Linked DNA regions of Fodinicola acaciae. The protein of the gene in region 1 interacts with the protein of each later gene in a pairwise test. Links are inferred from orthologs where the notes say so. Each region holds a gene or a part of one and is shown on either strand. Other genes may lie near its edges.

What was found. The genes of interacting proteins can lie anywhere in the genome.
Region 2: the proteins of GNX95_RS33425 (region 1) and ndk interact in binary tests that used the Escherichia coli proteins (3 or more experiments, as listed by UniProt). The link is inferred for Fodinicola acaciae from one-to-one orthologs.

The regions. Positions count from the first base shown.
Region 1 is NZ_WOTN01000003.1:1,533,607-1,537,994, reverse strand. What follows is about bases 1-2,715. They hold GNX95_RS33425 (5-formyltetrahydrofolate cyclo-ligase), read right to left. Parts: upstream 1,802-2,715; coding sequence 1,199-1,801; downstream 1-1,198. Other genes in these bases: GNX95_RS33420 (diguanylate cyclase), read left to right, coding at 1,886-2,715; GNX95_RS33430 (FmdB family zinc ribbon protein), read right to left, coding at 792-1,109; GNX95_RS33435 (hypothetical protein), read right to left, coding at 237-677; mscL (large conductance mechanosensitive channel protein MscL), read right to left, coding at 1-210. In the rest of the region: more of GNX95_RS33420, read left to right, coding at 2,716-3,928. UniProt on the Escherichia coli protein: Involved in the removal of 5-formyltetrahydrofolate.
Region 2 is NZ_WOTN01000002.1:2,255,029-2,259,826, reverse strand. Bases 1,977-4,679 are described here. They hold ndk (nucleoside-diphosphate kinase), read right to left. Parts: upstream 3,682-4,679; coding sequence 3,271-3,681; downstream 1,977-3,270. Other genes in these bases: GNX95_RS25925 (methyltransferase domain-containing protein), read right to left, coding at 3,955-4,679; GNX95_RS25930 (ribbon-helix-helix domain-containing protein), read left to right, coding at 3,795-3,983; GNX95_RS25940 (hypothetical protein), read right to left, coding at 2,629-3,153; GNX95_RS25945 (hypothetical protein), read right to left, coding at 1,977-2,526. In the rest of the region: GNX95_RS25960 (alpha-E domain-containing protein), read left to right, coding at 1-144; GNX95_RS25955 (transglutaminase family protein), read left to right, coding at 141-983; GNX95_RS25950 (hypothetical protein), read left to right, coding at 1,379-1,723; more of GNX95_RS25945, read right to left, coding at 1,720-1,976; more of GNX95_RS25925, read right to left, coding at 4,680-4,749. UniProt on the Escherichia coli protein: Major role in the synthesis of nucleoside triphosphates other than ATP. The ATP gamma phosphate is transferred to the NDP beta phosphate via a ping-pong mechanism, using a phosphorylated active-site intermediate.

The DNA.
Region 1 (4,388 bases):
ATAGCCGAGCACCACGTCCGCACCGCCGGGGTTGTGCCGCAGCACCAGGCCACCCTGCGGCCCGACGCTGGGCACCAGCTGGATCAGCGGCTTGATCAGGTTGTCGACCACCGAGGTCACCACCGCGTTGAAGGCGGAACCGATCACGACCGCGACGGCCAGCTCGACGACGTTGCCGCGCAGGATGAACTCCTTGAAACCCCTCAGCATCTTCGCTTTCCTCCCTTAGGCGATTGCTAAGGGGAGCGTACGGTGACGGTTATTCGGGCATCTGCCGGGATTGCGGCAATCCGGGTGGCGGCTTCTCGCGGCACCGCAACGAAAACCTGACTGGCGCCGGTGGCCAGCACCAACGCCGACTCGGCGACGGTGGTCGTGTCGGCCGCGGTCGCCAGCAGGTCGATGTGGTCGCCTGGCCGCAGCGTGGCCGCGGCCGCGGACGAGACCTCCACTGTCACGCCGACAAGGCCGCTCGGGACGGCCGCGCGGCTGTCTTTCGGCTTCGGAGCGGCAGCGGTCGGCTGGCCGGCGGTGTCGTTGGCGGAGAGCAGGACGAGCGCGGCCAGGCAGACCAGCGCGGCCGCCGCGAGCGGTCGCAGCGCCCGGCTGGGCCGCGGCAGGCGAAACCGCCAGGGTGCCGTGTCGAGCCGCTCGTCGTCGCGGGTGAACAGTCGCATGCCGGTCACCGTATGCCGCGTATCGGCCGGTTTGGCCGCGGCGACCGGAATCTGTGGACAGCCGATCCCGCTGTGGACAACCCGTTTGTGGTGGCGTTCCGTGCTAAGGAGCGGTCAGCTCGCGGAGGCGCTGGTGGCGGCCGGCTTGCTGGTGCTGGACTTGGTGTCGGACGACGTGCTCGTCGACGAGGTGGACGTGCTGCCGCTGTCCTTGGAGCCATTCGAGCTGCTGGCCGGCGTCGAGGCGGTGCTGGACGAGCGCGAGTCGGTGCGATAGAAGCCGGAGCCCTTGAACACCACGCCGACCGCGGAGAACACCTTGCGCAACTTGCCCGAGCAGTTGGGGCAGGTCGTCAGCGCGTCGTCGGTGAATGCCTGCACCGCCTCGAAACGGTGACCGCACTCGGTGCAGGCGTACTGGTATGTCGGCACGGGGTTCCTCCGGAACTGGCACTCGAACTCTCCGAGTGCTAATGGTGCGTCAAAGGACGGCGTTCGTCCAGCGGATCACGGTGTGGCATTCAACCTGATCCGGTCAGGCCGAAGGCGGCCGGGAGGTCCAGCCAGCCGCGTGACGGCGTGACCACCGCGTTGACCTGCACGTCGTGCGCCTCGGTCGGCAGGCTGTCCACCAGCTCGTCGTCGTACACCAGCGCGACGACCGGCGTGTCGGCCGACACGCGGGTGAGCGCGCGGTCGTACGAGCCGCCGCCGCGACCGAGCCGCGAGCCGTCCAGGCCGACGGCGACCGCCGGCACGACGACCGCGTCGGCCGTACGGATGGCGTCGGTGCCCAGCCGTGGCCCGAGCGGCTCGCGAAGGCCACGACCGGCCGGCGCCAGGTCGGTGGTCGACCGGCAGGTGGCCCAGTCGAGGTCGCCGTCGGCCAACAACACCGGAAGCAGCACCGCGAATCCGCGCTCGAGCAACGTGCCGGGCAGGTCGCCACCAGGCTCGGCGCCGACCGGCACGTACGCGGCCACCGTGGTGCCGATGTCGGCGAGTTCGGTGCACAACGTCGCGACGATCCGCGCCGAGTCGGCCTCGCGCGCCGCGGCCGGCCTGCCTCGCCGGCTGGCCGAGAGCTCCTGGCGCAGCGTGTGCTTCCTGGCGAAGTGGGTCATGTGCGTAGTCTGCCCTCCCACCCGCGTACGCTCCGATCATCGCAGGTGGTGCTGGTCCGGTTGCTAAGGAGGCATGTGGTGACGATGCGCGCCCGGCTCACCGCCGCTTTCCTGGCGATCGTGCTCGGACCGCTCGTGCTCGGTGCGGTGTTCGTCGGCATCAGCGTCGGACGGGTCACCGACCAGCGCACCGCCGACCGGTTGCAGCTGGCCGGCAGCACCGTGTCCACCACGGTTTCGCAGCTCTGCCGCAGTGCGCTGGCCGCCGCGACGATCGTGGCGACGGCCGGTGAGTCCGAGCGGCCGGCGGCCATCAACACCGTCCTGCGGCAGGCGCTCGCCGACGCCGTGGTCGTACGGGACGCCAACGGCGGCCAGGTGGCCAGCGGCGGCACGGCCCTGTCGTTCCCGGCCAACTGCGCGGTCGACCCGCCGGCGCGGCCCTCGCGGACGACCCAGCCGGGCATCGCGGCATCGGTGCAGCTGCGTACGTCCACCGGCGCGGTGGCCGGCACCGTCGAGGCGGCCTTCATCCTCAACGAGGCACTGCTCACGCAGCTGTCCCGTACGGCGTCGGTCGACGTGACGGCGCTCGCCGACAAGGGCGCGCCGGGCCTGTCCACGCTGCCCGGCGACGGCATGGCGGTCGCCGCGGCGGTCGGCGACCTGCTGGCCATGCCGGCGTTGCCGGCCACGCAGGCCGACGGTGGCCTGATGGTGCGTGCGGTGAAGCCGCAGCGCGGACAGCCGCTGCTGCTGGCGCTGAGCACGCCGAGGCAGCCGCAGGAGGGCCTGTACGGCCTGCTGATCCTGATCGTGCTGCTGGTGATCGTGATCGCCGTGCTGGTCGCCTGGCGGCTGGCGCGTACGACCACGGCGCCGATCATCGAGGTCGCCGGCGCGGCCGAGCGGGTGGCGGCCGGTGACCTGGACGCGCGCGTACCGGTCCGTGGCCGCGACGAGGTCGGCCAGCTGGCCAGCACGTTCAACCGGATGACCCGCGAGATGCAGTCGTACGTGACCGCGCTGACCGTCAGCCGTGACCAGCTGCGTGGCAACCTGGCGCTGCTCGGCGACACGCTGTCGTCGACGCACGACCTCGACCGGATTCTCGAGGTGATCCTGGAGACCGCGATGGCGGCCACTGGCGCGCAGGCGGGCGTGGTGCTGCTGGTCGACCGCAGCGACGGCAGCTGGCCGGGGACGCTGGTCGGCCAGTCCGGCCAGAACCTGTCCGGCCGCGGTGTCAACCCGCGCGACCTGCGGCTGGCGATCGGCGAAGGCGTGCTCGGCGGGGTCGCCGAGAGCGGCGAGCCACGGCACGGACGGGTACGTAACCCGGCGACCGACCTCGCGCCGGTGGAGCCGCGCTGCCAGACCTACATCGCCGTACCGTTCTCCGGCAGCGGCCGCGGCGCCGGCGGCAGTCGCGCGGGTGGCGGCCGGTTGCTCGGCGTACTGGCGCTCTATGACCGCCTCGGCGCCGACGACTTCGACGACGGCGACCTGGTGACGCTGCGTACGTTCGCCGGCCAGGCGGCGGTCGCGGTGGAGAACGTGCTGCTGCACTCGGAGGCGGAGCGGCTGGCGTTGGCCGACCCGCTGACGGACCTGTGGAACTACCGTTATCTGCGGGTGTCGCTGAAGCGCGAGATCGAGCGCGCGTCGCGGTTCGAGCGCTCGCTGGCCGTGCTGGCCGTCGACGTCGACCGGTTCGCGGCGGTGAACGAGCAGTATGGCCACACCGTCGGCGACGCCGTACTGGCCGAGCTCGCGCATCGCCTGCGCGCGGCCGTACGCGAGGTCGACATGGCTTTCCGGCAGGGCGGCGAGGCCTTCGTCCTGCTGCTGCCCGAGGCCGACAGCGCCGGCGCGCAGACCGCGGCGCGGCGCATCTGCATGTCGCTGCGCTCGACCCCGATCACCCTGCCGGCCTCCGACCCGACGCGCCGGCCGACGGAGCTGTCCGTACGCGTGACCGTGTCGGTCGGCGTGGCCCTCTATCCGCAACACGGCACCGCACCCGAAGACCTGCTGGAAGCCGCCGAGGGCGCCCTGGTCACCGCCAAAGCCGACGGCCGCGACACCTGGCGCGTCGCCGGCGCACCCCGCCGAGTCCAACGCTAGTTACCCGCTACAGCGCGAAACTGTCGTACCCCCCTGCCAAATTTGGCCCCCACCCAGATCGGGTGGGGGGTGGGTTCGCGTGGAAACTTGGATGAGTTCGAAATTGATCTTGGACTTCGCCGCACGCGACTCGCCAGCCACTTGGCCATCTTTAGTCACACCAGTCACAAGTCGCCATGCACGCATGGCCCCCTTGCGTGCGTCCAGTGCACGCAAGGTGGCCTTGCGTGCATCAGCCAACCGGACAAAGGTGGCATTTAGCGCTCAATGACGACGCGACCAAGATCAATTTCTGTCAGTTTGGAACCTCTCAACCCACCCCCCACCCGATGTGGGTGGGGGCCAGATAACACGAGGGGTACGACAGTTTCGCGCTGTAGCGGGTAGTTTGCGACGTGCGGGGGAGTCAGGTGGTCGCCACGTACCGCGTCCACCGGCGTCGGCGGCACATGCCATAGCC
Region 2 (4,798 bases), on another replicon or contig:
CGTCCTGACGAGCTTTTCGACGACCTCCCCCGGCGGCTGCGGGGCCTGCAGGAGTGCGTACGCGACGTTGGCGAAGCGGTTTCCCTGCAGTATTTCCACTCGGCACCGTGGGTCGCCTGGACAAACGCGGAGGTGCGGGGATGAGCTGGCGGATCCGGGTCGTCCATTCCACCGGCTACCGTTACGAGGCGCCGGTGACCCAGTCGTACAACGAGGCACGGTTGACGCCGCGCAGCGACCGCCGGCAGAACGTGGTGGTCGCGCGCGTGGAGACCGCGCCGGCGACGCGGTCGTACCGCTACACCGACTACTGGGGGACGGTCGTCACCGCCTTCGACCTGCACGCGCCGCACAAGGAGCTGAAGGTCGTGTCGTCCTCGGTCGTGGAGACCGGCGACGACTCCGAGCCGATCGACAAGGCCGCGTGGTCGGAGCTGCGCGAGCCCGCGGTGCTGGACCGCTACACCGAGGTGCTGGAGCCGACCGCGTACACGCCACGTGACCGCGAGCTGGCCGCCGTCGCACGCGACCTGCGCCGCGGCGTACGGCCGGCGGAGGCGGTGCTGGCGGCGTCGAAATGGGTCCACGAGCAGCTCGCCTATCACCGCGGCGCGACCGGCGTACACAGCACCGCGACCGACGCGTGGCGAGCGCGCGAAGGCGTCTGCCAGGACTTCGCGCACCTGACGCTGGTGTTGCTGCGGCTGATGGGGATCCCGTCGCGCTATGTGTCCGGCTATCTGCACACCAAGCGCGACGCGGCGCTGCGTGAGGTCGTACGCGGCGAGAGCCACGCGTGGATCGAGGCGTGGACCGGCGACTGGTGGGGCTATGACCCGACCAACGACATCCCGGTGGGGCCGCGGCACATCTGGGTGGCGCTCGGCCGCGACTACGCCGACGTGGCGCCGCTGAAAGGCATCTACTCCGGCGGCGCCGCGTCGGCCCTGGACGTCTCCGTCGAGGTCACCCGCCTCGCGTGAGGCCTGTCCCAGCCGTCGCCGAACGCCGCGATTTCCGCGGCACTCACCGAACGCCGCCATCCCCGCGGCCCTCACCGAACGCCGCCATCCCCGCGGCAGCCGGCCAGAACCGACCTTCCCGCGCCGCTGAACGTCGAACGTCGCCCATTTGCCGACACCTACCCAGCGCCGCAATTTCGCCGGCGCTCACTGAGCGCCGCCTTTCGCGCGGCACTCGCCCAACGACGCCATTTCTGCGGCAGCCGACCAGAGCCGGCATATTGGCAGCACTGAGCGTCGAACGGCGTACATTTGGCGGCACTCACTGAGCGCCGCAATTTCGCCGGCACTCACTGAGCGCCGCCTTTCGCGCGGCACTCGCCGAACGACGCCCTTTCCACGACATTGAACGATCAATGCCGGACAATTCACGGCACTCGCCGAGCGACGCCTTTTCCACGACATTGAGCGGTCAACGCCACACAATTCCCGGCGCTCGCCGAGCGACGCAGCTTTCCCGGCACTCGCCGAGCGACGCCATCCGGCCAGCGGTCGCCGAGCGACGCAACTTTCCCGGCACTCGCCGAGCGACGCAGCTTTCCCGGCACTCGCCGAGCGACGCCATCCGGCCAGCGGTCGCCGAGCGACGCAACTTTCCCGGCGCTCGCCGAGTGCCGCCATGCGCTCGGTGCTCGCCGAGTGCCGCCATGTGCTCGGCGCTCGCCGGGCGACGAGCCGGGCGCGAGCACGCGGATTTCTAGACGTCGTGGAGGCCGTAGCTGCCGGTGGCGCTGCTGCCGGCTCCGGACCCACTGCCTGAGCCGCCGTCGGCCGGCGCGAAGGAACCGGTGTCGCCGCCAGAGGCCTGGCCGCCGCTGCTACCAGAACCCTGGCTCGATCCGCTGCCGCCGCCGGCCGAGGAGCCCGAACCCTGGCCGGAGTCGTGGCCGTCCGCCTGACCGCCGGAGTCGTGACCAGCACCCTGGCCACCAGCGTCGTGACCTGCGCCTTGGCCGCCGGAGTGACCGGAGTCCTGGCCACCCGAGGCCTGACCACCAGCGCCCTGGCCGGCACCTTGGCCGGTGTGCGGCTCGGAGCCGGTGGCGGACGGCTGGCCGCCGGTCGTACCGCCGGACTGGTGGTCGGCACCACCGGTCGGCGCGCTGCCGCCGTGTTCGCCGCCGCCACCACCACCACCACCATGCTCGCCACCGCTGCCGGTGGTCGGCTGCGTCTCGCCGCTGGCCGGCGCCGAGCTGCTGTGGCCACTCCCGCCGTCGCTGCCGGGGTGAGTGCCAAAGTTGCCGTCCTGCTTGACGTCCAGATAGCCGTCGCCGTTGGTGTCGGTCCAGTGCTCGTCGTATGTGCCGTCGTGGTTGACGTCGTAATACGCCTGGTCGACGGTGCCGTCGTGGTCGTAGTCGTACGCGATGAAGTCGGTCTTGCCGTCGCCGTTCTCGTCGGCGGTGATCGTCACGCTGCCGTCGGAGTTCTCGTGGTAGTCGACATGGTCCCAGTCGCCGTCGCCGTCGACGTCGACATTGGTCGAGTAATCGTCACTCATTGATCGAAAAGCCTCTCGGTTTCGGACGTGTTCTCATTGCCGGCATACGCGACGGCCCGGCCAGATGACCGGCCGGGCCGTTGCGTGCACTGCTCTACCGGATCAGACGTTGTGCAGCGGAACGTCGCCTTCCGGCGTGTACTTCGTGTCGAAGTGGCCGTTGTGGTTGCTGTCGTAGTCGACGGTGTCGACCTTGCCGTCCTCGTTGGTGTCGTGCTGCGCGTAGTCGAACCGGCCGTCGTAGTTGGTGTCCTGCTGGTACGTGTCGTATTTGCCGTCGTAGTTCGTGTCGCTGGTGACGTGGTCGATGCGGCCGTCCTCGTTGGAGTCGGTCCCCTTGTAGTCGGTGTGACCGTCCTGGTTGCCGTCGCCGTTCACCCGGTCGAGGTAACCGTCACCGTTGGTGTCTTTCCAGTACTGGTCGTACGTGCCGTCATAGTTCGTGTCGTACTTGGCGTCGTCCACGATGCCGTCGTGGTTGTAGTCATGCGCGACGAAGTCGACCTTGCCGTCGTGGTTGAAGTCGTCGGTGATGGTGACACTGCCGTCGGAGTTCGTCGTGTAGTCGACGTCGTCGTAGTGTCCGTCGCCGTCGACGTCAACGTTGGCGTGGTAGTCGTCGCTCATGTCGAGGTCCTCTCCTGCAGCGACAGTCAGTGTCGCTGAGCTGCTGCCTTCACTGGAATGAACGGTACGTGCGGTGCGCCACCCTGGATATCCCCAAAATGCGCCATCACCGTTACGTCAGGCCAGCTCGGGGAAGAAGAGCTTGAGCTCACGGGACGCCGACTCCGGCGAATCGGACGCGTGCACCAGGTTTTCCCGGTTGGACAGCGACAGGTCGCCGCGGATCGTGCCGGCGGCGGCCTTGCGGCCGTCGGTGCTGCCGATCAGGCCACGTACGACCTCGATCGCCGTGTCGCCGGACAGCACCAGCGCCACCAGCGGACCCGAGGTGATGAACTCGCGCAGCGGCGGATAGAAGGCCTTCTCGACGTGTTCGGCGTAGTGCTGGTCGGCGGTCTCGCCGTCCAGATTGCGCAGCTCCAGCGCCTCGATGGTCAGGCCCTTGCGCTCGAACCGGCCGAGGATCTCGCCGACCAGGCCGCGGCGCACCGCGTCCGGCTTGAGCAGCACGAGCGTACGCTCCGACACCTGCTTGTCTCCTGTCTGCCAACGTTGACCTGCACGAACTTTAGCGGCCGGCGACACGCGGAGAGTACGCGCATGCATTTGCCCTGGTTTGCGAACTGCGTACGCTGTGCGGCATGAAGAGGAGAACGGTGAAACTGCCGGACGACCTCGACGCCAGGGCTCGCGAGGAGGCCGTCCGGCGCGGCATGAGCCTGTCCCGCTGGCTCCGCGAGGCGGTCGCCAGCCAGGTCCGCACGCTCGACCTGCGGACACACCAGACAGACAGCGGGAGTCCTAGCGTGGACGCCGGCCGACCACGGTGAAGCACACGACACCCGAGCAGAGCCAGCCGTCCCGCTCACCCTGTGCCAGCTCGGCCCAGAAGTCGTCCACCTCGCCGGCGGTCGCGACGCCGTCCGCGACCATGGCACGCAGCGGACCGGCGAACACGATCCGCATGAAGCTGACGCTGTTCTGGATCACCTGAGCGACGCAGCGTACGTCCTCCAGACCCGCCTCGACCAGATAGCGCTGCTGCCGACGACCCAGCCAGCCGTGCGCCAACGCGTCCGAGGTCCGCTGCGCGAGCGCGGTCGCGAGCTTGACGTTCGTGCTGTTGAGAAACATCGTGCCGGCGTCGATGTCGGACAGCACGACGAGCCCGCCAGGTCGGGTGACCCGCACCATCTCGCCTACGGCCGTGACCGGGTCGGCGACGTGGATGAGCATTCGTTCGCTGCGGCAGCGGTCGAAGGTCGCGTCGTCGAACTCCAGACGGTGAGCGTCGCCCTCGACGAACTCGACCGGCCGGTCGGCCCGGCCGCGGGCCTCCGCGACCATCTCGGCGCTCCGGTCGAGACCGACGACCCGTCCGGCCGGGCCAACCCGCTTCGCGACTTCGATCGTGTCCGCGCCGATCCCCGAGCCGACGTCCAGCACCGCGAGGCCGTCACGCAGATCGAGCAGGCGGAGAATGGTTTCCTTGACCACGCTCTCGTCCGGGATCTCCGTACGCGCATCGAGGAAGTCGATGTAGTACTGCGGCCGGCCCACGATCGTGCTGAAGCCACCCGGATCTTCGGCGTTCATGGCCGCAGCCTATTTCCGGTTCTCCTGCCGCGAGTGCCGTATTTCCCGT